2 linked regions of the Thioclava sp. GXIMD2076 genome follow. Each later gene encodes a partner of the first gene's protein in a complex. Links are inferred from orthologs where the notes say so. Each region holds a gene or a part of one and is shown in the gene's direction. Other genes may lie near its edges.

Region 1 (11,534 bases):
GGCGTTACTATCTGATCGCATCGGAAATGACCTTCCGCTACGGCGGTCAGGTCGTGTTTCAGTACCAGTTGACCCATAAGGTCGAGGATGCGCCGCTGACCCGTGATTATATGTATGACGCCCCCATCGAGCCGACCCGCGCGGTAGCCCCGTTCACTGCTGCTGCGATGCAGAACGGTCAGGCGCAAGACGCCGAACTCCGGGAGGAGGTTCGTCACGCCGCCGAATGAGACCCCCGTAGAGATTGCGGATTTTGACCCTTCGGACAAAGTTTATGCCCTGCCTAATATTTAGGCAGGGCTTTTGCGTCTAACCTCCGCCGCGCGCCAGATCAGGACTTGCGCCGAGGCGTAGTCTGACTATAACCCGCACCAATTTGCGTGAGGCCGCCAAGGCCCGCGCCCTTTGTTATGCGCCGAATCGAAGGAACCGCACCATGCCGAAGAGAACTGACATCAAGTCCATCCTCATTATCGGTGCAGGGCCCATCATCATCGGGCAAGCTTGCGAGTTTGACTATTCGGGCGCCCAAGCCTGTAAGGCTCTGCGCGAAGAGGGCTACCGGGTCATCCTGGTGAACTCGAACCCTGCCACGATCATGACCGACCCTCACATGGCCGATGCCACCTATATCGAGCCGATCACCCCCGAGGTTGTCGCCAAGATCGTCGAGAAGGAACGCCCCGATGCGATCCTGCCGACCATGGGTGGCCAGACCGGCCTGAATACCGCACTGGCCCTTGCCGATATGGGTGTGCTCGAAAAGTTCAATGTCGAGCTGATCGGCGCCAACCGCGAGGCCATCGAGATGGCCGAGGACCGCAAGCTGTTCCGCGAGGCGATGGACCGCCTCGGCATCGAGAACCCGCGCGCGACCATCGTCACCGCCCCCAAAAAAGAGAACGGCAAGTTCGACATCAATGCGGGTGTGCAGATCGCCTTGGGCGAGCTGGAAAACATCGGCCTTCCGGCAATTATCCGTCCTGCTTTCACCATGGGCGGCACCGGCGGCGGCGTGGCCTATAACCGCGATGATTACGAACGCATCTGCCGCTCGGGTCTGGATGCCTCGCCTGTGGCGCAGATCCTCGTGGATGAAAGCCTTCTGGGCTGGAAAGAATTCGAGATGGAAGTGGTCCGCGACAAGGCGGATAACGCGATCATCGTCTGCGCCATCGAGAATATCGACCCGATGGGCGTGCATACCGGCGACAGTATCACCATCGCCCCTGCCCTGACGCTGACCGATAAAGAATACCAGCTGATGCGGACCCACTCGATCAACGTCCTGCGCGAGATCGGTGTGGAAACCGGCGGCTCGAACGTGCAATGGGCGGTCAATCCCGCCGATGGCCGTATGGTTGTGATCGAGATGAACCCGCGCGTGTCGCGTTCCTCGGCGCTGGCCTCCAAGGCCACCGGCTTCCCGATCGCCAAGGTCGCGGCCAAACTGGCAGTGGGCTATACGCTCGACGAGCTGGATAACGACATCACCAAGGTCACGCCGGCTTCCTTCGAGCCGACCATCGATTATGTCGTCACCAAGATCCCGCGTTTCGCCTTCGAGAAATTCCCGGGCTCCGAGCCGTCGCTGACCACCGCAATGAAATCGGTAGGCGAAGCAATGGCGATTGGCCGGACCTTCCAGGAATCGCTGCAAAAGGCACTAGCCTCGCTGGAGACCGGTCTGTCGGGCTTCGACGAAATCGAGATCCCCGGCGCCCCTGATAAAGCCGCTGTGGTCAAGGAAATCTCCAAACAGACCCCTGACCGTCTGCTGTTGATCGCGCAGGCCATGCGCCACGGCCTGACCAATGACGAGATCATCGCGGCCACCGCTTTCGATCCGTGGTTCCTCGACCGTATCCGCGAGATCATCGACGCCGAGGCTGAGATCCGCAAGCACGGCCTGCCCATGGACGAAAAAGGTCTGCGCAAGATCAAGATGATGGGCTTCACCGATGCCCGTCTTGCCCGCCTGACCGGCCGCACCGAAGGTCAGGTCCGCCGCGCCCGCCGCAATCTGGGCGTCGTTGCGGCCTTCAAGCGCATCGATACCTGCGCGGCCGAGTTCGAGGCCCAGACCCCCTATATGTATTCCACCTATGAAGCGCCCGCGATGGGCGATGTGGAATGCGAGGCACGCCCGTCCGACCGCAAGAAAGTGGTTATTCTGGGCGGCGGCCCGAACCGGATCGGTCAGGGCATCGAGTTCGATTATTGCTGCTGCCATGCGTGTTTCGCGTTGTCGGATGCGGGCTACGAGACCATCATGGTCAACTGCAACCCCGAGACCGTCTCGACCGACTATGACACTTCGGACCGTCTCTATTTCGAGCCGCTGACGCTCGAACATGTGCTCGAGATCCTGCGCGTCGAACAGGACAAGGGCACTCTGCACGGCGTGATCGTGCAGTTCGGTGGCCAGACGCCGCTGAAACTGGCCAATGCGCTCGAAGCGGAAGGTATTCCGATCCTCGGCACCACGCCGGATGCCATCGATCTGGCCGAAGACCGCGAGCGGTTCCAAGAGCTGCTGAACACTCTCGGCCTGAAGCAACCGGTCAACGGCATCGCGCATTCGGAAGCCGAAGCCTACGAGATCGCAGGCCGTGTGGGCTATCCGCTGGTGATCCGCCCGTCCTATGTTCTGGGTGGCCGCGCGATGGAAATCGTGCGCGATCTGGAAAGCCTCAAGCGCTATATCAACAATGCCGTGGTGGTGTCGGGTGATAGCCCCGTGCTGCTCGACAGCTATCTGACCGGCGCTATCGAGATCGATGTCGACGCGCTGTCGGATGGCGAGACCGTCCATGTTGCGGGGATCATGCAGCATATCGAGGAAGCGGGCGTCCACTCGGGCGACTCGGCCTGCTCGCTGCCCCCCTATTCGCTCTCGAAAGAGATGATCGCCGAGCTGAAGGAGCAAACCGTCAAGCTTGCGCTTGGTCTGAACGTCAAAGGTCTGATGAACGTCCAGTTCGCGATCAAGGACGGCGTGATCTATGTGCTCGAAGTCAATCCGCGCGCCTCGCGCACGGTGCCCTTCGTGGCCAAGGCAACTGACTCGGCGATTGCGTCGATCGCGGCGCGCCTGATGGCGGGCGAGCCGATGTCGGCCTTCCCCGAGCGTGCGCCCTATCCGGCGGATGCCGGCCCCGAAGACGACCTGCCCTATGCAGACGAGATGACCTTGGCCGACCCGATTACCCCTTGGTATTCGGTGAAAGAAGCGGTCCTGCCCTTCGCCCGTTTCCCGGGTGTGGACACGCTGCTTGGTCCGGAGATGCGCTCGACCGGCGAGGTCATGGGCTGGGACCGCAACTTCCCGCGCGCCTTCCTGAAAGCGCAAATGGGTGCCGGCACGCAGCTGCCAGTCGAAGGCCGCGTATTCATCTCGATCAAGGATGCCGATAAGTCGGAAGATCTGGCCGATGCCGCCAAGGATCTCATCTCGATGGGCTTCACCGTTATCGCCACCCGCGGCACCGCCAAATGGCTGGCCGAGAAAGGCGTTGAAGCGGAGCTGGTCAACAAGGTCTATGAAGGCCGTCCGAACATCGTGGACCGCATGAAAAATGGCGAGATTGCACTCGTGTTCAACACGACCGAGGGCAACCAGTCGATTTCGGATTCCCGTGAAATCCGTTCGGTCGCGCTCTATGACCACATCCCGTATTTCACCACCGCCGCAGGGTCGATCGCAGCTGTCGCTGCGATGAAGAGCCGCGCCGAGGGCGATGTTATCGTGCGCTCGCTACAGGCCTGACCCGTCAGGACATGGTATAGGAAGGCGGCACTCTGGTGCCGCCTTTTTCATTGGGCCGGTTTCATCGAGCCAGTGCCGCCTCGCGCTGCTCCCTCAAAAAAATGGCTCCGCAAAGCGTGACGCGGTGGCGCATATCCTGCCCTACCGCAGCAAAGTCCTCGGGGGCGAGCAGGATCCAACCGCCATCGCGCGGTGTCGCGAGCGTGTCGAAATAGACCGCCATCTGCTCGCGGCTCTGGCTGCGGGAGAGATCCGTCAGTAACAGGTAACGCCCGTTATCGATCCGCGCCATTTCGCGGGCAGTATTGCCATAGAACCCGCTCGAGATGCCGGGCATCCGCATCGCCTCTACGTGTTCGAGCCAGCTGCTATAGGCCGAGAGCACATCGAGGCAGCCCACAAGTTGCTGCGTGCGATCATCCTGCGCGCGAGCGCCCGTCGCACTCGCCAGAACCAGTATCATCACTGCCAGTCGCACAATCATCCGTGTCTCCCATGCTCTCTCCTCTATCGCCAAGATTGCGCCGGATTGGTGGACAATTAATTTACAAATCCCTCCTTGTTTCCAAATTAGAAAATATACATTTGACTCAGGTCAACGCAGTGAGGGCCTCACCATGCCATATTCATGATGCAATATGTGAGGTGCATCATGAGCTATACAGACAAGATATCGACCGTGCGCGGGGAGCTGCGCAGCATAGTCCAAGCCATTCCCGAGGCGATGCAGGGTTTCGGAACGCTCTCTGAAAATGTCGAGGGCGCGGGCGTTCTTGACAGGAAACAGAAAGAGATGCTGGCACTGGGCATGGCCATTGTCCAGCGTTGCGAACCCTGCATCCTCCTGCATGTTGAGTCCTTCCGCAAAGCCGGCGGCACGCGTGAGGAACTGGGCGATATTCTCGGTGTCGCGATCCAGATGAGTGGCGGTCCGGGTGTGATGTATTCGGGCCATGCACTCGCGGCATGGGACGAATTCGCGAAATAATGCGCATCGGCGATATATGATTAATGTCCGCCCTTCACAGGGGATGACATTTCCACAAAAATACGAGACGTTGAGCCATCCCTTATGGAGATGGTTATGATCCCTATCCGAAAGTTGCTGGCCGCCTGCGGCCTCGCCCTTTCTCTTGCAAGCTGTGGTGGAGGAAGCGGACCGACGGTTGGCAAACTCGCGAATCCGTCCTCGCTCGACGCCGCCAATTATCGCGCGCCCGGTATTCCGCTACAATTCGGAGACCGGTCGCCGCACCCGTGGGGGGAATTATCCCCGTCTGATTATCCGATCCACGGGATCGATGCGGCACGCTATCAGGGGCTGATCGACTGGCGCCGCGCTCGCAGTTCGGGCATCCGGTTCGCGTGGCTCAAAGCGACTGAAGGCGGCGATTATATCGATCCGGGCTACGGGATGAACGCCAATGCAGCGCGCGCGGCTGGCGTGGCCGTGGGCGCGTATCACTTCTATTACTTCTGCCGCACCCCGCAGGAACAGGCCGCATGGTATATCAGCCGCGTGCCCCGTGTGCGTGGGGATCTGCCGCCCGTGCTGGATATCGAATGGAACCACCAGTCCAAGACCTGCCGCCGCTTCCCTGATCCGCAGACGGTGCGCGCCGAGATGCGCACCTTCCTCGATATCGTGACCGCCCATTATGGCACCCGCCCCGTAATCTATTCCACCGTGGATTTCTGGCATGACAATGATCTGGAACTGCTGGGGAATTACGATTTCTGGCTGCGCTCGGTGGCAGATCACCCACGCGACCGCTATCCGGGCGTGCGCTGGACTTTCTGGCAATATACCGGCACCGGCATCGCGCCGGGGATTGGCGGGACCGTGGATCTGAACGCCTTTGCAGGATCGCCCACCGGTTGGGCCAACTGGTATAGCGCCCGCCAGCAGCCCTGAGCCTTACCCGCCGCAATCGAAAAGGCCGCCCCGAGGGGCGGCCTTTGTCTTTAGCCATTCACGCGGATGCGCGTGTTCTCGGGGTCATGCGGGCTGTCGACGGTGACTTCCGCCGGATAGTCCTGCCCCATCATGCGCACGGTCAGCTTGGTGCCCGGCTCGGCCAGATCGGGGCGGACATAGCCCATGCCGATCTGCTTGCCGAAGGCGACCGAATAGCCACCCGAGGTCAGGCGCCCGACCTTTTCGCCATCGAGCTTGATCGCCTCGCGGCCCCACGGATCGGCATCGGCCGGACCGTCGATCAGCAACGTCACGCACATCGCACGGATGCCTTTGTCGAGCATCGCCTGCTTGCCGGTGAACTCTTTATCCAGATCCACGAAGCGGTTGAGGCCGGCCTCGAGCGGGGTGGCATCGCGGCCCAGCTCGTTGCCGAAGGCGCGGTAGGATTTCTCCTGACGCAGCCAGTTCTGGGCGCGGGCGCCGACCAGCTTCATGCCATGCTTGGCACCGGCTTCCTGCAGCGCGTTCCAGAGATAGCGCGAGAACTCGATCGGGAAGTGCAGCTCCCAACCCAGCTCGCCGGTATAGGCCACGCGAACGGCGCGGACAGGGCACATACCCAGCTCGATATTGCGCATCGAGAGCCACGGGAAGCGCTTGTTCGACAGGACGGTTTCCGGCTCGGCATCCACGACCAGCTCGTTGAGAATGGCGCGCGCATTGGGCCCTGCCAGCGCGAAGACACCCCATTGCGTAGTGATGTCGTGGATGTCGAGATAGTCACCACCATTGGCGCGGAAGTCCTCGGCCGATTTCTTCAGGTAATCGGCGTCGTAATCCGTCCATGCACCGGCCGAGATCAGGTAATATTCGTCCTCGGCGATCCGCACGATGGTATATTCGGTGCGGGTGGTGCCCGCAGGCGTCAGCGCATAGGTCAGGTTGATCCGGCCCACTTTCGGCAGTTTGTTGCAGGTGAACAGATCAAGGAAGGCCGTCGCACCGGGGCCGCGCACCAGATGCTTGGTGAAGGCGGAGGCGTCGATCAGACCGGCCGTGTTGCGGATCGCCTCGGCCTCGTCCTTGGCATATTGCCACCAGCCGCCACGGCGGAACGAACGCGCTTCATGGTCGAAGTTCGAGGGCGCATCTTTCGGGCCATAATAGTTGGGGCGTTCCCAGCCATTGACCTGACCCATCTGCGCGCCTTCCGCAATCTGGGCGTCGTAGTTGGGCGTGGTGCGCAGGGGGCGGGCCGCCTCGCGCTCCTCGTCGGGATGGTGCAGGATGAAGACGTGCTCGTAGCATTCCTCGTTCTTCTTCACCGCCCATTCATTGGTCATCCACTGGCCGTAGCGTTTGGGGTCCAGCGAGGCCATATCGATCTCGGCTTCACCCTCGACCATCATTTGCGCCAGATAGTAGCCGGTGCCGCCTGCTGCGGTGATCCCGAAGCTAAAGCCCTCGGCCAGCCACATATTGCGCAGACCGGGTGCCGGACCCACCAGCGGGTTGCCATCGGGGGTGTAGCAGATCGGGCCGTTGAAATCGTCTTTCAGGCCAGCGGTCTCGGTGGTCGGGATCCGGTGGATCATCGACATATATTCTTCCTCGATCCGCTCCAGATCGAGCGGGAACAGATCGGCGCGGAAGCTATCGGGCACGCCATGACGGAAGCAGGCCGGTGCGCCACGCTCATAGGGGCCCAAGATCCAGCCGCCGCGTTCTTCACGCACATACCATTTGCTGTCGGAATCCCGCAGCACCGGGTGTTCGGGGTTGCCCGCCTCACGGTAAGCCAGCAGCGCCGGATCGGGCTCGGTCACGATGAACTGGTGTTCCACGGGAATCGCGGGGATCTTGATGCCCAGAAGTTTTGCTGTGCGCTGCGCGTGGTTGCCGGTGGCGGTGACGACATGCTCGGCATGGATATCGACCATCTCGCCCGAACCCACAAGGTTACCGCCCTTGTCCACCATCTTCTCGAGCGTCACGATCCATTCCGAACCAGTCCACTTATAGGCATTGACCTGCAGTTTACGGACAATATCCACACCACGCTGGCGCGCGCCTTTGGCCATGGCCTGCGTCACATCGGCGGGGTTGATATAGCCGTCCTGCGGGTGGAAGAGCGCGCCAATCAGGTCTTCGGTATTCAGGAGCGGCCAGCGGTCCTTCATTTCCTTCGGCGTCAGGAACTCGTGGTAGACATCCGCGGTCTCGGCGATCGAGCTATAGAGCAGATATTCGTCCATCCGCTCCTGGGTCTGCGCCATACGCAGGTTGCCGCAGATCGAGAAGCCCGCATTCAGACCGGTCTCGGCCTCCAGCGTCTTGTAGAAATCCACCGAATATTTGTGGATATGGGTCGTCGCATAACCCATGTTGAACAGCGGAAGCAGCCCCGCCGCATGCCAGGTGGAACCTGCGGTCAGCTCGTCACGCTCGACAAGCATCACATCCTTCCAGCCCGCCTTCGCAAGGTGGTAGGCGATCGAACAGCCGACGGCGCCGCCACCGACGACCAGAGCTTTGACATGGGTTTTCATAGGGGGCATCTCCTGTTGGCCTTTCACCCATTTCTGGCAGAAGCCAAAAGAAGCGGAGCGCCGCGCCCGACCTTTGGCGGCAAAAAACGACAAAGCGTCCCCTCGTGATGTCCCGCGTGATAAAGGAGCGGCCGTGGCTGCGGGCGTTTACCAACTGCACATGAAACTGTCGCAAGGGAAGCCGCATCGGGATATATCAATAACATCCTAATTCTTTAGCCCCCTTTTAACCAAAAGGCCCGTCATGTCGCTGTCGCACTATCTTTCCAGCCTCGTCAGCTCCGTTCATAAGCTCTGGCTCAACCAGCAGAAAAGCGGCAATGCCGCGCAGGGCTTTGCCGCCCAGATGGACGAGAGCGACGCGCCTGCAAGCCTGTCAGGTGCCACCCCCGAGCAGCTGACCAAGGGGGTGACGCCTGCCCAGACCAGCGTGAAGACGGAGACCGCGCAGGTGGGGCTTGTGGTCGAATCCGCGCTGAGCGGCATGCTGACCACCGCGGATAAAGGCAGCGCCACACGTCCCCGCTCCGGCACGCCCTCCTACACCGCACCGGTGGTGGTGCCCGTCGAACAGGTCGCCAACCGCACGGAGACGCCCTCCGGCGCAAACACCAATACCGCGCAGAACATCTTCACCATCGGGCTCGATGGCAACCTGCAGGACAGGACCACAAGCCTGCGCGCGCAAAGCGCATATCAGAGCCTCAACGCCACTGGCCCCGTCTGGAGCGTCGGCGGCGACACCGCGACCAGCCCGCCGCGCACCGGTGGTGGCACACAGATCTTCGATGCCAACGGGTTGGTCTCCACCCATCTGGCGATGTCGTTCTGACCGGTCCACCCACCGCTGCGGTAAAGCGGGCATCGGCGGGTTCCCACCGACACGCCCGCACATGCCTGAAAATCTTGTGACCGGTCTGCAGGGATCCAAAACGCACCGGTCGCAGTTTCTTTCCCGATACAGCAGGCCACACCCGCTGCGAAACACTCGCCGGGCCCTGCAGAGTTTAAGGGAGAAGAGACTATGAAAAAGCTTCTTGCAACCACCGCAATCACCGTTATGGCCGCTTTGCCGGTTATGGCCCAGTCGACCGATACCAATGCTGCCGCCTCCGCGCAGGTCCAAGGTAATGATACGTTCTTCAAGTCCGTGCCGGATGCCGTCATGGCGTCCGATTTCATCGGTAAGCGCGTCTATGCGACCGCCTCGACCGATGCGGATGTGACGGCGGATACCGATATGGATGATATCGGCGAGGTCAGCGATATGATCGTCGGAAATAATGGCGATGTCGAAGCCGTTCTGGTCGATGTCGGCGGATTCCTCGGGATTGGCAAGAAAACCGTGGCCGTTAACCTCGATGCGCTGCAGATGGTCTCGGCCGAAGGCAGCATGGGCTCGGATTACCGCCTGGTGATGAAGGGCGACAAAGCTTCGCTGGAAAACGCTCCAGCTTATTCGCCGGCCATGGATGACATGGACCAGGCCGCCAATGCCGCTGGAAACGGCATGGAGAATGCCGCTGAGAACACCACGACTGTGGCTAGCGATGCCGGCAATGACGTAGCCGACGCGGCAGGCGATGCTGCCGACTGGACCAAGGAAAAAGCTGCCGCTGCGGGTGCCGCTGTTTCGGCGGCTGCTAAAGATGCCGCTGACTGGACCAAGGACAAAACCGCCGAGGCGGGCACCGCGATGGATCAGGCCGGCAATGACATGGCCGATGCAGCCGATGATACCAAGGCCGATATGACGACCGCAGCCGATACGCCCGCCAACCCCGAGGGCACGCCGGTGACCGACTGGAGCACCGTCAAGGCTGCAGACCTGGAGGGTCAGACCGTCTACGGCCCGAATGACGAGTCCATCGGCAAGGTCACCGATGTTGTGACCGACAGCAATGATGGTGTCACGCAAGTGGTGGTTAGTGTCGGTGGCTTCCTCGGGATGGGTGCAAAATCCGTCGCGCTGACGCCCGACCAGATGGAAGTGATGAAAGCCGATGACGGCCTCTCGATCCATGTGGCCGCCACTCAGGACGAGCTGGAGCAGATGCCCGCCTACACCGGCTGATAGTATACACATTTGACCAAGGCCCGGAGCACTCTCCGGGCCTTTTTCATTTGCGCCCGCGCGGCTTAAGCTTCAAACATCACAGAACCGTTTTCTGCTCCGGAGCCCGCCTGCCGTGTCACTGCTGAATAAGTCTCCGATCTGGTTGGGCCTTTTCGGGCTGTATTTCGCGGTTCAGGCCACCCTCCGTATCCTGCTGGGCGACCGGTTGAATATCGACGAGGCCGAGGCCTTTCTCTGGGCGCAGGGCTGGTCATGGGGCTACGGCCCGCAGCCCCCGCTCTATATCTGGTTGCAGCGTCTTGTGTTTCTGCTCACAGGCCCCTCGGTGGCCGGACTGGCCATCCTCAAGGCGCTGACCCTCTGGGCCACCTTCGCTCTGAGCTTCGCGCTGATGCGACGCTGGGTGCCGCCAACGCGGATCTGGATGGCTGGGCTTGCGACACTCATGCTGTTCTGGCTACCCGAGCTGGTCTGGGAAAGCCAACGCATCCGGACCCATAATGTCACCGTCACCATCGCCGCTCTGGCCTTCTTCTGGGCGCTCTTGCGGCTGCGCGAACGCCCGAGCCTTGGCAATTACGCGGCGCTCGGCCTGATTGCGGGACTGGGTCTTCTGACAAAATGGTCTTTCGCCCCCCTGCTGCTGGCAGGGTTCGGCAGCCTTCTCCTGAGCGCGGGCGGCCGCAGACTGCTCCGCGACCGCAAGGCACTTCTCTGGCTGGTGCTGCCGCTGGCGATCTGCCTGCCCACCTTCAGCTGGATCGCCCGTCATGCGGCGGTGGCCCTCGCCTCCGCTGACAAGCTGGATTTCGAGGGAGGACAAGGGCCGCTCGTCTCGTCAGGGCTGTTCCTGACCAGCACCGCCACCTCCGTCCTCACATTCCTTGCGCTTCCCGTGCTCGTTCTTGGCGCCTTCGCGCTCAGCACGCTACACAAACCCACCAGACACGATGCAGGAGAAAGCGGACCGCTGCGCCGCACAGAACAGGGCGTCGTGCTCGGCATCGTGGGGCTGACCCTGATGCTGATCCTCGCAGGCGGGCTCCTCAGCGGCGCGACCGAGTTGCGACTGCGCTGGCTCTTGCCGATCCTCGTGATACTCGTGCCGATGGCCGCGCTCTGGGTGCTGGACCGGCTCGGGCGCCGACGGCGCATCGGCCTTGTTGCCGCAACCCTCTGTCTGCCCGTGCTGCTCTGCGTGGCGATGGGTGTGATGCT
Region 2 (10,550 bases), 2.5 Mb from region 1 along the record:
TCGAGCGCCCCGACCGTCCACGCGGTATCGACGGATCACTGGCCGAGGACAAGATCGCCGCGATCGGGGTGAAGCTGCGCAAATGGGTCAGCTTCCACGGCATCTCGATCAATGTCGAACCGGATCTGGAGCATTTCACGGGAATCGTGCCCTGCGGGATCAAGGATCACGGGGTCACCAGCCTTGTCGATCTGGGCCTGCCGGTGGAACTTGGCGATATCGACGCCGCCCTTATGGCGCATTTCCCCGAGATCTTCGACCCTAGCGAAATTGATGCCCGCTAAGTGAATACCTATATCGGGACTGATTGTGTTATCATACCGACCATGTCCGGTGGCCCGCCTACCGGCCAGAGGACTGACCTGAGGACCCTTGCGATGAAGATCAGCCGTTATGCCACACTCGCCGCCATCGGTACAACTCTGGCCTGCGCCACCCCCGTTTTCGCGCAGGATGCCGCGAAGGGCGAGAGTGATTTCCGCACCTGCCGCTCCTGCCATGCGATCACCGCCCCCGACGGATCGGCGATCGTCAAAGGCGGAAAGGTCGGCCCCAACCTCTATGGCGTGATCGGGCGCAAGGTCGGCAGCCTCGCAGGGTTCCGCTACAAGGACGGGCTGAAATCTCTGGGTGATCAGGGTCTGGTCTGGACCAAGGCCGAGCTTGAAGCCTATATCACCGACCCGACCGGCTGGCTGCGCGAGAAAACCGGCGACAGCTCGGCGCGCTCGGGAATGACCTACAAAGCCAAAAGCGGTCAGGCCGATATCGCCGCCTATCTGGAATCGGTCGCGAAATAAGCGCGACCCGAACCCGCCTTCCGATGCCCGCCCCGTCCGGCGGGCATTTCCTTTCGAGCGGTTTGACTGTATTGCGGGCTCGATTCCGCCCTTCAGGAGACCCGACATGCCGCAAGAGACCGCCAGCCCACAGCCCGCGACCATCGGCTCGGCGCGGTTTTCCGACCACAAGACGCTCGGCATCCTGTATCTCCTGACGGCGCTGGTGGTCGGGCTGATCTCGGTGCTGTTCACGGTCTATATGCGGCTCGAGCTGATGGAGCCGGGGGTGCAGTATCTGTGCTCGGAAGGCACACGGCTCTGGCCCGGCACGGCGCCCTGTTCGCCCAATACCGCTTTGTGGGAAATGCTGGCCGCCTCGCACGGGGTGCTGATGATGTTTTTCGTGGCGATCCCCGGACTTTTTGCGGGCTTCGGCTCCTATATCCTGCCACTTCATCTGCGCGCACCCGAGCTGGCCTTCCCGCGGATGAACCGCAGCGCCTACCAGCTCTATGTGCTGGCCTGCCTGATGGGCGTGGGCGCGCTCTTCTCGGCCCATACTGCTCCTATCGCCATTGCGGCCCTCTTCGTCATGGGACTTTCGACGATTCTGACCGCGATCAATATGGTCACGAGCGTGCTGAACATGCGCGGCGCGGGCATCACCTTGCACAACGCCTCGCCCTTCGCATGGTCGATCCTTGTGACGGGGGCAATGGTGCTCTGCGCGCTACCGGTGCTGGCGGGTGCGATCACCATGATGCTCGACCCAGCCTACCGCCGGATCATCCATAGTGACGACCCCGAACTTTACCGCCAGATCCTGTGGTTCTTCAGCCATCCGCAAATCTATATCATCATCCTGCCGGGCTTCGGGATCATCTCGCAGATCGTCACCACCTGCGCAGGGCGCCCCCTGTTTGCCCAGAAAGCGGTGATCTATGCGATGCTGGCGATCGGCCTTCTGGGCTTTGCCACATGGGCGCATTACATGTTCACCCGCGGGCTGATGGCGGGATCCGAAAGCGGCTTCACGCTGGCGGCCACGATCGTGGGGCTTCCCACGCTGGTGATCCTGTTCTCCTGGGTGATGACACTGGTGCAGGCGCGGCCCCTGTGGCGCACGCCGTTGCTATGGGCTCTCGGTTTCATCTTCCTCTTTGTCGTGGGCGGGCTGAGCGGGTTGCTGCTAAGCGGCGCGCCGCTCGATATCGACCATGCCAGCACCTATTTCGTGGTGGCACATTCGCATTATGTCATGAGCCTCGGTGCGATCTTCGCCCTCTTTGCGGGGATCTATTTCTGGATCGGCAAGATGACGGGGCGCGCCTATCCCGAATGGATGGGACAGCTGCATTTCTGGCTGATGTTCCTTGGCACCAACCTGACCTTCTTCCCGCAGCAGATTCTCGGGCAGGAAGGCATGCCGCGCCGGATACTGGACTATCCGCAGCAATTCGCTCTGCTCAACCAGCTTTCCTCTCTAGGCACCTTCCTGTCCTTCGCGTCTTTCCTGCTGTTCATCGCAACGATCCTCTGGACCCTTCTGGCAGGCCGCAGGGAGGCGATGCCCGTCTGGGTTCACGCGCAGATGAGCCCCGAATGGACGCTGCCCTCACCGCCGCCTCCGGATTGTTTCGAGACGCGGCTCTAGCCTCCACTCAGGCAGGGCCAATTGGCAGACAGCGGTATTGGCGCTCGACTGTCAGCGCCGCAGAGCGTGCCCATTCGTCGGATTTGCGGTTCACGCTGGCTTCGAGCGATCCACCGCTCGATACACCTGCCTTGAGCACTGAGATCAGCGTCTTGGCAAAGACCGGACCATAGGAAGCGATCTCGTGTTCATAGGCCTGATGGGCCTTCTGTGCACGGGCACGTGTCTCCCGCTCGTCCGCTCCCTTGCTGCAGGCATAGGCAAGTTTGCCACCGCTCTGGCTCGAGAAGGACAGGATCTCGCGATCCGGCATGGCCGACTGCACCTGCCCCGTCGGATTGGTGCAGGCTGCCACTGCGCCAAGCATCATAACCCCCACAATCGGCTTCCACTGTATCATGCCAGACATACGACCCCTTCCGCTGAGTTAACGGGGAAGGGGTGTGAAGATCATGGGCTTCAAATGCAAGTCACGGCTTCGCAAGGTGGCGGGGATCGGCCTGCCGCTCAATGTCCGCCGAGCATATGCGGGAGCACGGAATGCGCGAGCTCTTCCAGTTCGCCAATCGTCAACTGGTCAAACATATCGCGCGACATGCCCCGCAGGTCGCGTTCTTTACGCAGGCCCTTGCGGGCCGCCAGAGCCACCTGCGCTGCGCGGGCATTTAAAACCGAAATCATATCCATCCTTCAACCCTTTCTTACACGTCACTAAAGAATGCCAATGAAGGGATTAAAGATGGGTTCCGACACAACCTGAAGATTAGGCAGATTTGTGCCGGATACGGCGTGATACGCATAAAAAATGGCGGCAAAAGCCGCCATCTCCATCCGCCCCATGCGCCTGTCAGGCCGAGAGCCGGTCCTTCACGCGCGGACCGACAGACGCGAAATCCATCTGGCCGGTATATTTGCCCTTCAGCACGCCCATGACACGGCCCATATCACGGATCGAGCTGGCCTCGATCTCGGCGATTGCCGCATCGATGGCCGCCTTGACCTCGTCATCATTGAGCTGGCGCGGCAGGAAGGTCTCGAGAATCTTGATCTCGGAAAGCTCTTGCTCCGCCAGCTCCAGCCGCCCGCCCTCTTCATAGGCCCGCGCGCTTTCATGGCGCTGCTTCACCATCTTGCCCAGAATCTGCATCACGTCGGCATCGGTGATCTCGTGTTCCTCACTGGTGCCGCGCATCGCGATCTCGCGATCCTTGATGGCCGCATTCACCAGACGGAGCGTCGACAGACGCGCCTGATCCTTGTCGCGCATCGCCTCTTTCAAGGCGGCGTTAATTTTTGCGCGCATGTCCACGGCAAAACCCCTCTTCATGTTCAAGCGGGCAGGATACTCCGATCGTCACAAAGGCACAATACAGCTAAGCCATTGTATTTAATGCATATCATGTTTTCTCTTTGAGGTCTTGACCATTGGGGCCTACGCTCGTAGGTTCCGGCAGATTTTGCCCCGGGGAGTCGCGCCATGTCTGCAAACCACCAGTCATCCGAAAAACCCACCGCGCTGATCGCGCTGGCGGACGGACAATTGTTCTACGGGAAAGGCTTCGGTGCCACCGGTGAAACCGTCGCGGAACTCGTGTTCAACACCGCCATGACGGGTTATCAGGAGATCATGACCGATCCGTCCTATGCAGGTCAGGTCGTTACCTTCACCTTCCCGCATATCGGCAATGTCGGTGTGAACGCGGAAGATGACGAGACCCAGGATCCGGTTGCCGCCGGCATGGTCGTCAAATGGGACCCGACGGAGCCGTCAAGCTGGCGCGCGACCTCGAACCTCGTCGACTGGCTCGAGAAGCGTAACCGGATCGGTGTGGGCGGCATCGATACCCGCCGCCTGACCCGCGCGATTCGCCAGCTGGGCGCGCCGAATGTGGCCATTGCCCATAATCCCGACGGTGTTTTCGACATCGAGGCGCTGGTCAAGAAGGCCCGTGACTGGTCCGGTCTGGTCGGCCTCGACCTCGCCAAGGACGTGACTTGTGCACAATCCTACCGCTGGAACGAAATGCGTTGGGCATGGCCGGATGGCTACAAGCCGCGCACCGAGGAAGGCAAGAAGGTCGTCGCCATCGATTTCGGTGCCAAGCGCAACATTCTGCGCTGCCTCGCCTCTGCCGGTGCCGATGTAACAGTGCTTCCCGCAACCGCGACCGCCGAGGAGATCCTCGCGCTCAACCCCGATGGGGTGTTCCTGTCGAACGGTCCGGGCGACCCTGCCGCGACCGGTGAATATGCCGTGCCGATGATCAAGGACATCCTTAAGACTGACCTACCGGTCTTCGGGATTTGCCTTGGACACCAGATGCTTGCGCTGGCTCTGGGTGCCAAGACCATCAAGATGAACCACGGCCATCACGGCGCGAACCACCCCGTGAAGGATCTCACCACCAACAAGGTGGAGATCACCTCGATGAACCACGGTTTCGCCGTGGACAGCCAGACGCTGCCTGAAGGTGTGACCGAAACCCATGTGTCGCTGTTTGATGGCTCGAACTGCGGGATCGCTATGGAAAGCCGGCCGGTCTTCTCCGTGCAATACCACCCCGAAGCCAGCCCGGGCCCGATGGACAGCTACTATCTGTTCGACCGTTTCATCGCCGCGATGAAATAATCCCCACAGAGTTATCCACAGCCTCGAGGGCGTTTTCCCGCAACGGAAAACGCCCTTTTCATTTGTAGTTAACGTTTGATTCAACTTTTAGGCGAAATCTTGTCCTCAGTTTTAGCCTGGGGGCGAACGCATGAAAACGACTCTCTACGGTCAGAAGGCCGTATCCTCGGACAATCTGTCCGACCTGACCGCGCGGCTGGCCAAGCCCAAGCGGCGCGTGCCACCGCCGAGGCGGGCACAGATCGGCCGCACGCCACTTGGCCAGATCCTTGTCGATATGGGCTATCTCAGCCCGGGGGATCTACTGAAAGCGGTATCGCTGCGCGGGCGCGAGGAGGCGCGGCTCGGCGATATCCTGATCGCCCATGGCTGGATCACCGAGACCCAGCTGATGGACGCCTTGGCCCAGCAATGGAACGCCAGCCCCTATGATCTGGCGCAGGACCCGCCCGATCCACGGCTGATCGACGCAATCGGGGCCGAGCTGTGCTGCACCAAGGTCATCGCGCCGGTCAAACGGGTGGGTGGCGTGACGCTCGTGGCCTCCGCCCATCCCGATCTCTTTGACGAGATCCGCAAGGAACTGCCCGAAGCCTATGGCCCCTATCGGATGGTGATCTCGACCGAGCGCGCCATCACCGACAGTCTTCTGGCGCGCAGACAGACCCATATGATCCGCCGCGCCGAATCGCGCGTCGCCTCGGAAATGAGCTGCCGCCTGCGCGACGAGCGCCGCGCCGCGGTTTTCCTCTTCGGCCTCCTGTTCAGCACGGCATTGGGGCTGATCGCGATGCCGCTGGTGGTGTTTTCCATCATCACCGCCTGGGCGATCCTTACCCTTCTCCTGACCACGGGGCTCAAACTCTGGGCCGGCATCACCCAGATCCGCCACAAGGACAGCCGGCCCACGACGGGAGTGGCAGCCCCCGACCGCTTACCGGTGATCTCCATCATGGTGCCGATGTTCCGCGAGCCCGATATCGCGCCGCGGCTGGTGGCACGGATGTCGCGCCTGCATTATCCGCGCGAGCTCCTTGATCTGGTGCTGGTCGTCGAGGAGGATGACCATATGACACGCGATGCGCTGGCCCGCGCCGATCTACCGCGCTGGATGCGCGTCCTTCCGGTGCCCGACGGGCCGATCAGGACCAAACCGCGTGCGCTGAACTATGCACTCAATTTCTGCCGCGGGAGCATCATCGGCGTCTATGATGCCGAGGACGCCCCCCATCCCGACCAGCTGCACACCATCGCGCGGCGCTTTGCCCATGCACCCGCCGATGTCGCCTGCCTGCAGGGCGTGCTCGATTATTACAATCCCTCGACGAACTGGCTCTCGCGCTGTTTCACTATCGAATATGCGACATGGTTCCGGATGATCCTGCCCGGTGTGGCAAAAGCCGGATTCGTGGTGCCGCTGGGCGGCACGACACTGTTTTTCCGCCGTAAGGTGCTGGAGGATCTGGGCTGCTGGGATGCGCATAACGTGACCGAGGATGCCGATCTGGGAGTCCGGCTGGCCCGCAAGGGCTATCGCACCGAACTGGTGTCAACGGTTACACAGGAAGAGGCCAATTGCCGGATGCTGCCATGGATCAAGCAGCGCTCACGCTGGCTCAAAGGCTATGCCATCACATGGGCCGTGCATATGCGCGACCCCAAGCGCCTGATGCGCGATCTCGGGCCCCGTCGGTTCTGGGCGTTTCAGGTGATGTTTCTGGGATCACTCTCGCAATATGTGCTGGCGCCGCTTCTGTGGAGTTTCTGGCTGATGGTCTTCGGGCTGCCGCATCCGATCGAGATGTTGCTGAGCCCGTTCCAGATCAAACTACTGGTGGCGGGGTTCATCACCGCCGAGCTGGTCAATATATGCCTCGCGGTCTGGGCGGTCCGCGGCGAAAGCCACCGGTTTCTGATCCCATGGGTGCCTACGATGCAGCTCTATTTTCCGCTCGGCGCGCTTGCGGCATGGAAGGCGATCTACGAACTCATCGAGAAGCCGTTCTACTGGGACAAGACGACCCACGGGATTTTCGATCTCCATATCACGCTTCCGGGCACCACCAACGAGCAGGCTCCGGCCATGCAGGCCAGCCCTCCGCGTCCGAAACGCGCGCCGTGGATCAACTGAGTGCGATCAGGAGGGTTGACCACCGTGAGCGCGGGCATCGCTCTGGAGCCGGGTGACGAAAGCCTCCGAGATATGGGCCCGCAATGCGGCCCCCGCCTCGTCCTCGTCGCCTGCCGCTATCGCATCGACGATTCGCTGATGCTCGGCCAGAGCGACCTCGCCACGGCCCTCCGCCGCCAGCGACGTGGTCGCCAGAAGCGCCATGGACCGGTGCACGAGATCGAGCTGCTGCACCAGATAGCGGTTATGCGAGGCCAGATGGATCTGCCGGTGGAACCGCTTGTTGGCACGGCTCAGCGCGATCGGATCGCCCAGCTTCTGATGATCTTCCTCGATCATCGACTGCATCACCCGCACTTCTTCGGGCGCGGCATGGCGGGCGGCCAGACGGGCGGCCAGTGCCTCCAGCTCGGCGCGCACGGTATAGAGCTCGGCCAGCTGGTTGTGATCGAGCGAGGCCACGATCAGCGAGCGCCCGTCGCGCGCCAGCATGGATTGCGTCTCGAGCCGTTGCAGCGCCTCGCGCACCGGCGTACGCGATACGCCCAGCCGCTCGGCGAGCTCCGATTCCACCAGCCGGTCGCCCGGCTTATAGGTTCCGGCGTCGATCGCTTCGAGGATCAGCGTGTAGGCGTCTTTTTGCATTATCTGGCTCGCATATCTGGTCGGGAGACCTTAGGAGCCAGCGCCCGCTGTGACAAGCACAAGAAGTGCGACATTTACACTCCGTCCCGAACCGCGCTAAGCATCGGCTATGAGCCACGCATCCCCCCTCCCCGCCGCCATCGACACCAGTGCCTTCGGCCATGTCACCGACTGGGTCTTCGATCTCGACAACACGCTTTACCCGCCCGAAGCTGCGCTCTTCGCGCAGATCGAGGTGAAGATGGCGGATTATGTGATGCGCACCCTGAAGGTCGATGCGGCCCGCGCCAATCATCTGCGCAGCCATTACTGGGCCCTTTACGGAACCACGCTGGCGGGGCTGATGCATGAACACGGTATCGATCCGGTGCCCTTCCTGCACGAGGTCCACGACATCTCTTTCGATGCGCTCCTACCCGATCCCGCGCTTGCCGCGGGCATCCGCGCGCTGCCCGGTCGCAAGATCATCTATACCAACGGCTCGGCACCCTATGCCGAACAGGTGCTGGCCGCACGCGGATTGAGTGGATTGTTCGACGGGATCTATGGTGTCGAACATGCTGATTTCCATCCCAAACCCCGCGCCGAGGCCTTCGAGATGGTCTTTGCCAAGGCCGGCATCACCCCCGCGAAAGGCGCGATGTTCGAGGATGATGCCCGCAATCTCGAGGTGCCGCATGGTCTGGGAATGCAGACGGTCCATGTCGCTCCCGAGGCGCTTGAGGCAGATCATATCGGCCATCACACAAATGACCTAAGCGGCTTCCTGACGGCGCTTGCAAAGGCCGGCGGATCTGGCCTTTGACGACCGCCGCGCTATAATTGCGCCAAGACCGCTTCACAGAAAGATCCTTGCCATGACCGCAGAACCGACCCAGACCGACATCCTGATTTCGGGTGGTGGCGTGGCGGGCCTGACCGCCGCCTGCGCTTTCGGGTCGGCGGGCTTTCGCGTCATCTGCGTCGATCCTGCCCCGCCCGTAACCGATGGCGAGGCGGCAGGCGCCGATATGCGCTCCACCGCGTTTTTGCAGCCCGCCGTCGAGGTCCTTGAGGAGGCGGGTCTATGGGCACGGCTCGCGCCCCATGCCGCGGCGCTCCAGATCATGCGCATTGTCGATGCCGGTGGCGACACCCCCGTGGCGCGGCTTACGCGTGATTTCGATGCCGCCGACATCTCGGATCAGCCCTTCGGCTGGAACCTGCCCAACTGGCTCTTGCGCCGCGAGATGGTCGCCCGTCTCGAAGAGCTGCCCAATGTCGATTTCCGCGCGGGCGTGGCCACCACCGGCCTCGTGACTCGCCGCAACGAGGCGCGCGTCACGCTATCGGATGGCACCCATGTTCAGGCGAAGCTGGTGATCGGCGCTGACGGGCGTGACAGCTTCATCCGGCAGGCGGCGGGCATTCCGGCCAAGATCCACCGCTATGGTCAGAAGGCACTGGCCTTTGCCGTGACCCATCCCATCCCGCATGAGAATGTCTCGACCGAAGTGCACCGCTCGGGCGGGCCGTTCACGCTGGTGCCGCTCCCCGACCGCGACGGGCAGCACTGCTCGGCAATCGTCTGGATGGAACGTGGTGCGGAGGCCGACCGTCTGGCCACGCTCGAGAAAGACGCGTTCGAGGCGGAGATGTTCGAGCGTTCGACCGGTATCCTCGGCCCGCTGACGCTGGTGACACGCCGCGCGGTCTGGCCGATGCGGATGCAGCATGCCGAGCGGCTGGCTGGCGAGCGCGTGGCGCTGATTGCCGAAGCCGCCCATGTTATGCCGCCCATCGGTGCGCAGGGGCTGAATATGAGCCTCGCCGATATCCGCTGCCTTCTGGATCTGTGCCGCAAATACGAGGCTGATCTGGGCAGTGCCGAGATGCTGACCGCCTATCACCGCGCCCGCTGGCCCGAAATCCGGGCGCGGATCGCGGGGATCGACCTGTTGAACCGCGCCTCCATGCTGGCCCCGCGCCCGCTGCGCGATCTGCGGGCGGGCGCGCTCGGCGCGATTTACGGGCTCAAACCCGTGCGCCGTCTGATGATGCGCGCGGGTCTGGGCCTGAAATGATCAGGCGGGTTCGCTGAGCGCGAGCCCCCCTTCCTCTTCGAGAAACGCCACGATCTCGGGCACGCCCTTACCCGCCTTCAGCTGCGCCATCACATAGGGCCGCGCGCCGCGGGCCTTTTGCGTGTCGCTTTCCAGAAGCACCGGATCGACACTCACATAGGGCGCGAGGTCGGTCTTGTTGACCACCAGCATATCCGAACGCGTCACCCCCGGCCCCCGCTTGCGCGGAATATCCTGCCCCGCCGCCGTGTCGATCACATAGATCGTCAGATCGGCCAGCTCGGGGCTGAAGGTCGCGGCCAGATTGTCCCCGCCCGATTCGATCAGCACCAGATCCAGATCGGGGAAGGCCTTGTTGAGATCGGCGATCGCGGCCAGATTGATCGAGGCATCCTCACGGATCGCCGTGTGCGGGCAGCCCCCCGTCTCGACGCCGCGGATACGCTCGGCGGGCAGAACCTGCGCCCGCATCAGCGCCTCGGCATCCTCGCGGGTATAGATGTCATTGGTCACCACCGCCATCGAGCAGCGCCCCGCCAGCGCGCGGCAGAGCTGTTCGGTCAGGGTCGTCTTGCCCACGCCCACTGGGCCGCCAATGCCGACGCGCAAAGGTCCGTTTGCCATGGTTCTCTCCTTTTTCAGGTCT

The links.
Region 2: the proteins of carB (region 1) and carA are in contact, whole or in part, in a solved structure (PDB 1KEE), measured with the Escherichia coli proteins. The link is inferred for Thioclava sp. GXIMD2076 from one-to-one orthologs.

The regions. Positions count from the first base shown.
Region 1 is NZ_CP149932.1:298,401-309,934, forward strand. What follows is about bases 70-3,969. They hold carB (carbamoyl-phosphate synthase large subunit), read left to right. Parts: upstream 70-436; coding sequence 437-3,769; downstream 3,770-3,969. Other genes in these bases: WDB91_RS01510 (cyclopropane-fatty-acyl-phospholipid synthase family protein), read left to right, coding at 70-230; WDB91_RS01520 (hypothetical protein), read right to left, coding at 3,831-3,969. In the rest of the region: more of WDB91_RS01510, read left to right, coding at 1-69; more of WDB91_RS01520, read right to left, coding at 3,970-4,253; WDB91_RS01525 (carboxymuconolactone decarboxylase family protein), read left to right, coding at 4,422-4,757; WDB91_RS01530 (GH25 family lysozyme), read left to right, coding at 4,854-5,684; WDB91_RS01535 (FAD-dependent oxidoreductase), read right to left, coding at 5,735-8,239; WDB91_RS01540 (hypothetical protein), read left to right, coding at 8,484-9,071; WDB91_RS01545 (PRC-barrel domain-containing protein), read left to right, coding at 9,264-10,313; WDB91_RS01550 (glycosyltransferase family 39 protein), read left to right, coding at 10,429-11,534. UniProt on the Escherichia coli protein: Large subunit of the glutamine-dependent carbamoyl phosphate synthetase (CPSase).
Region 2 is NZ_CP149932.1:2,803,771-2,814,320, forward strand. Bases 3,074-5,989 are described here. They hold carA (glutamine-hydrolyzing carbamoyl-phosphate synthase small subunit), read left to right. Parts: upstream 3,074-3,913; coding sequence 3,914-5,065; downstream 5,066-5,989. Other genes in these bases: WDB91_RS13890 (DUF3008 family protein), read right to left, coding at 3,074-3,117; WDB91_RS13895 (GatB/YqeY domain-containing protein), read right to left, coding at 3,284-3,745; WDB91_RS13905 (glycosyltransferase family 2 protein), read left to right, coding at 5,196-5,989. Also shown: lipoyl(octanoyl) transferase LipB, read left to right, coding at 1-284; WDB91_RS13875 (cytochrome C), read left to right, coding at 378-800; WDB91_RS13880 (cbb3-type cytochrome c oxidase subunit I), read left to right, coding at 907-2,436; WDB91_RS13885 (hypothetical protein), read right to left, coding at 2,444-2,845; more of WDB91_RS13890, read right to left, coding at 2,944-3,073; more of WDB91_RS13905, read left to right, coding at 5,990-7,196; WDB91_RS13910 (GntR family transcriptional regulator), read right to left, coding at 7,203-7,841; WDB91_RS13915 (pyrimidine 5'-nucleotidase), read left to right, coding at 7,951-8,646; WDB91_RS13920 (UbiH/UbiF family hydroxylase), read left to right, coding at 8,699-9,904; urease accessory protein UreG, read right to left, coding at 9,905-10,528; WDB91_RS13930 (urease accessory UreF family protein), read right to left, coding at 10,543-10,550. UniProt on the Escherichia coli protein: Small subunit of the glutamine-dependent carbamoyl phosphate synthetase (CPSase).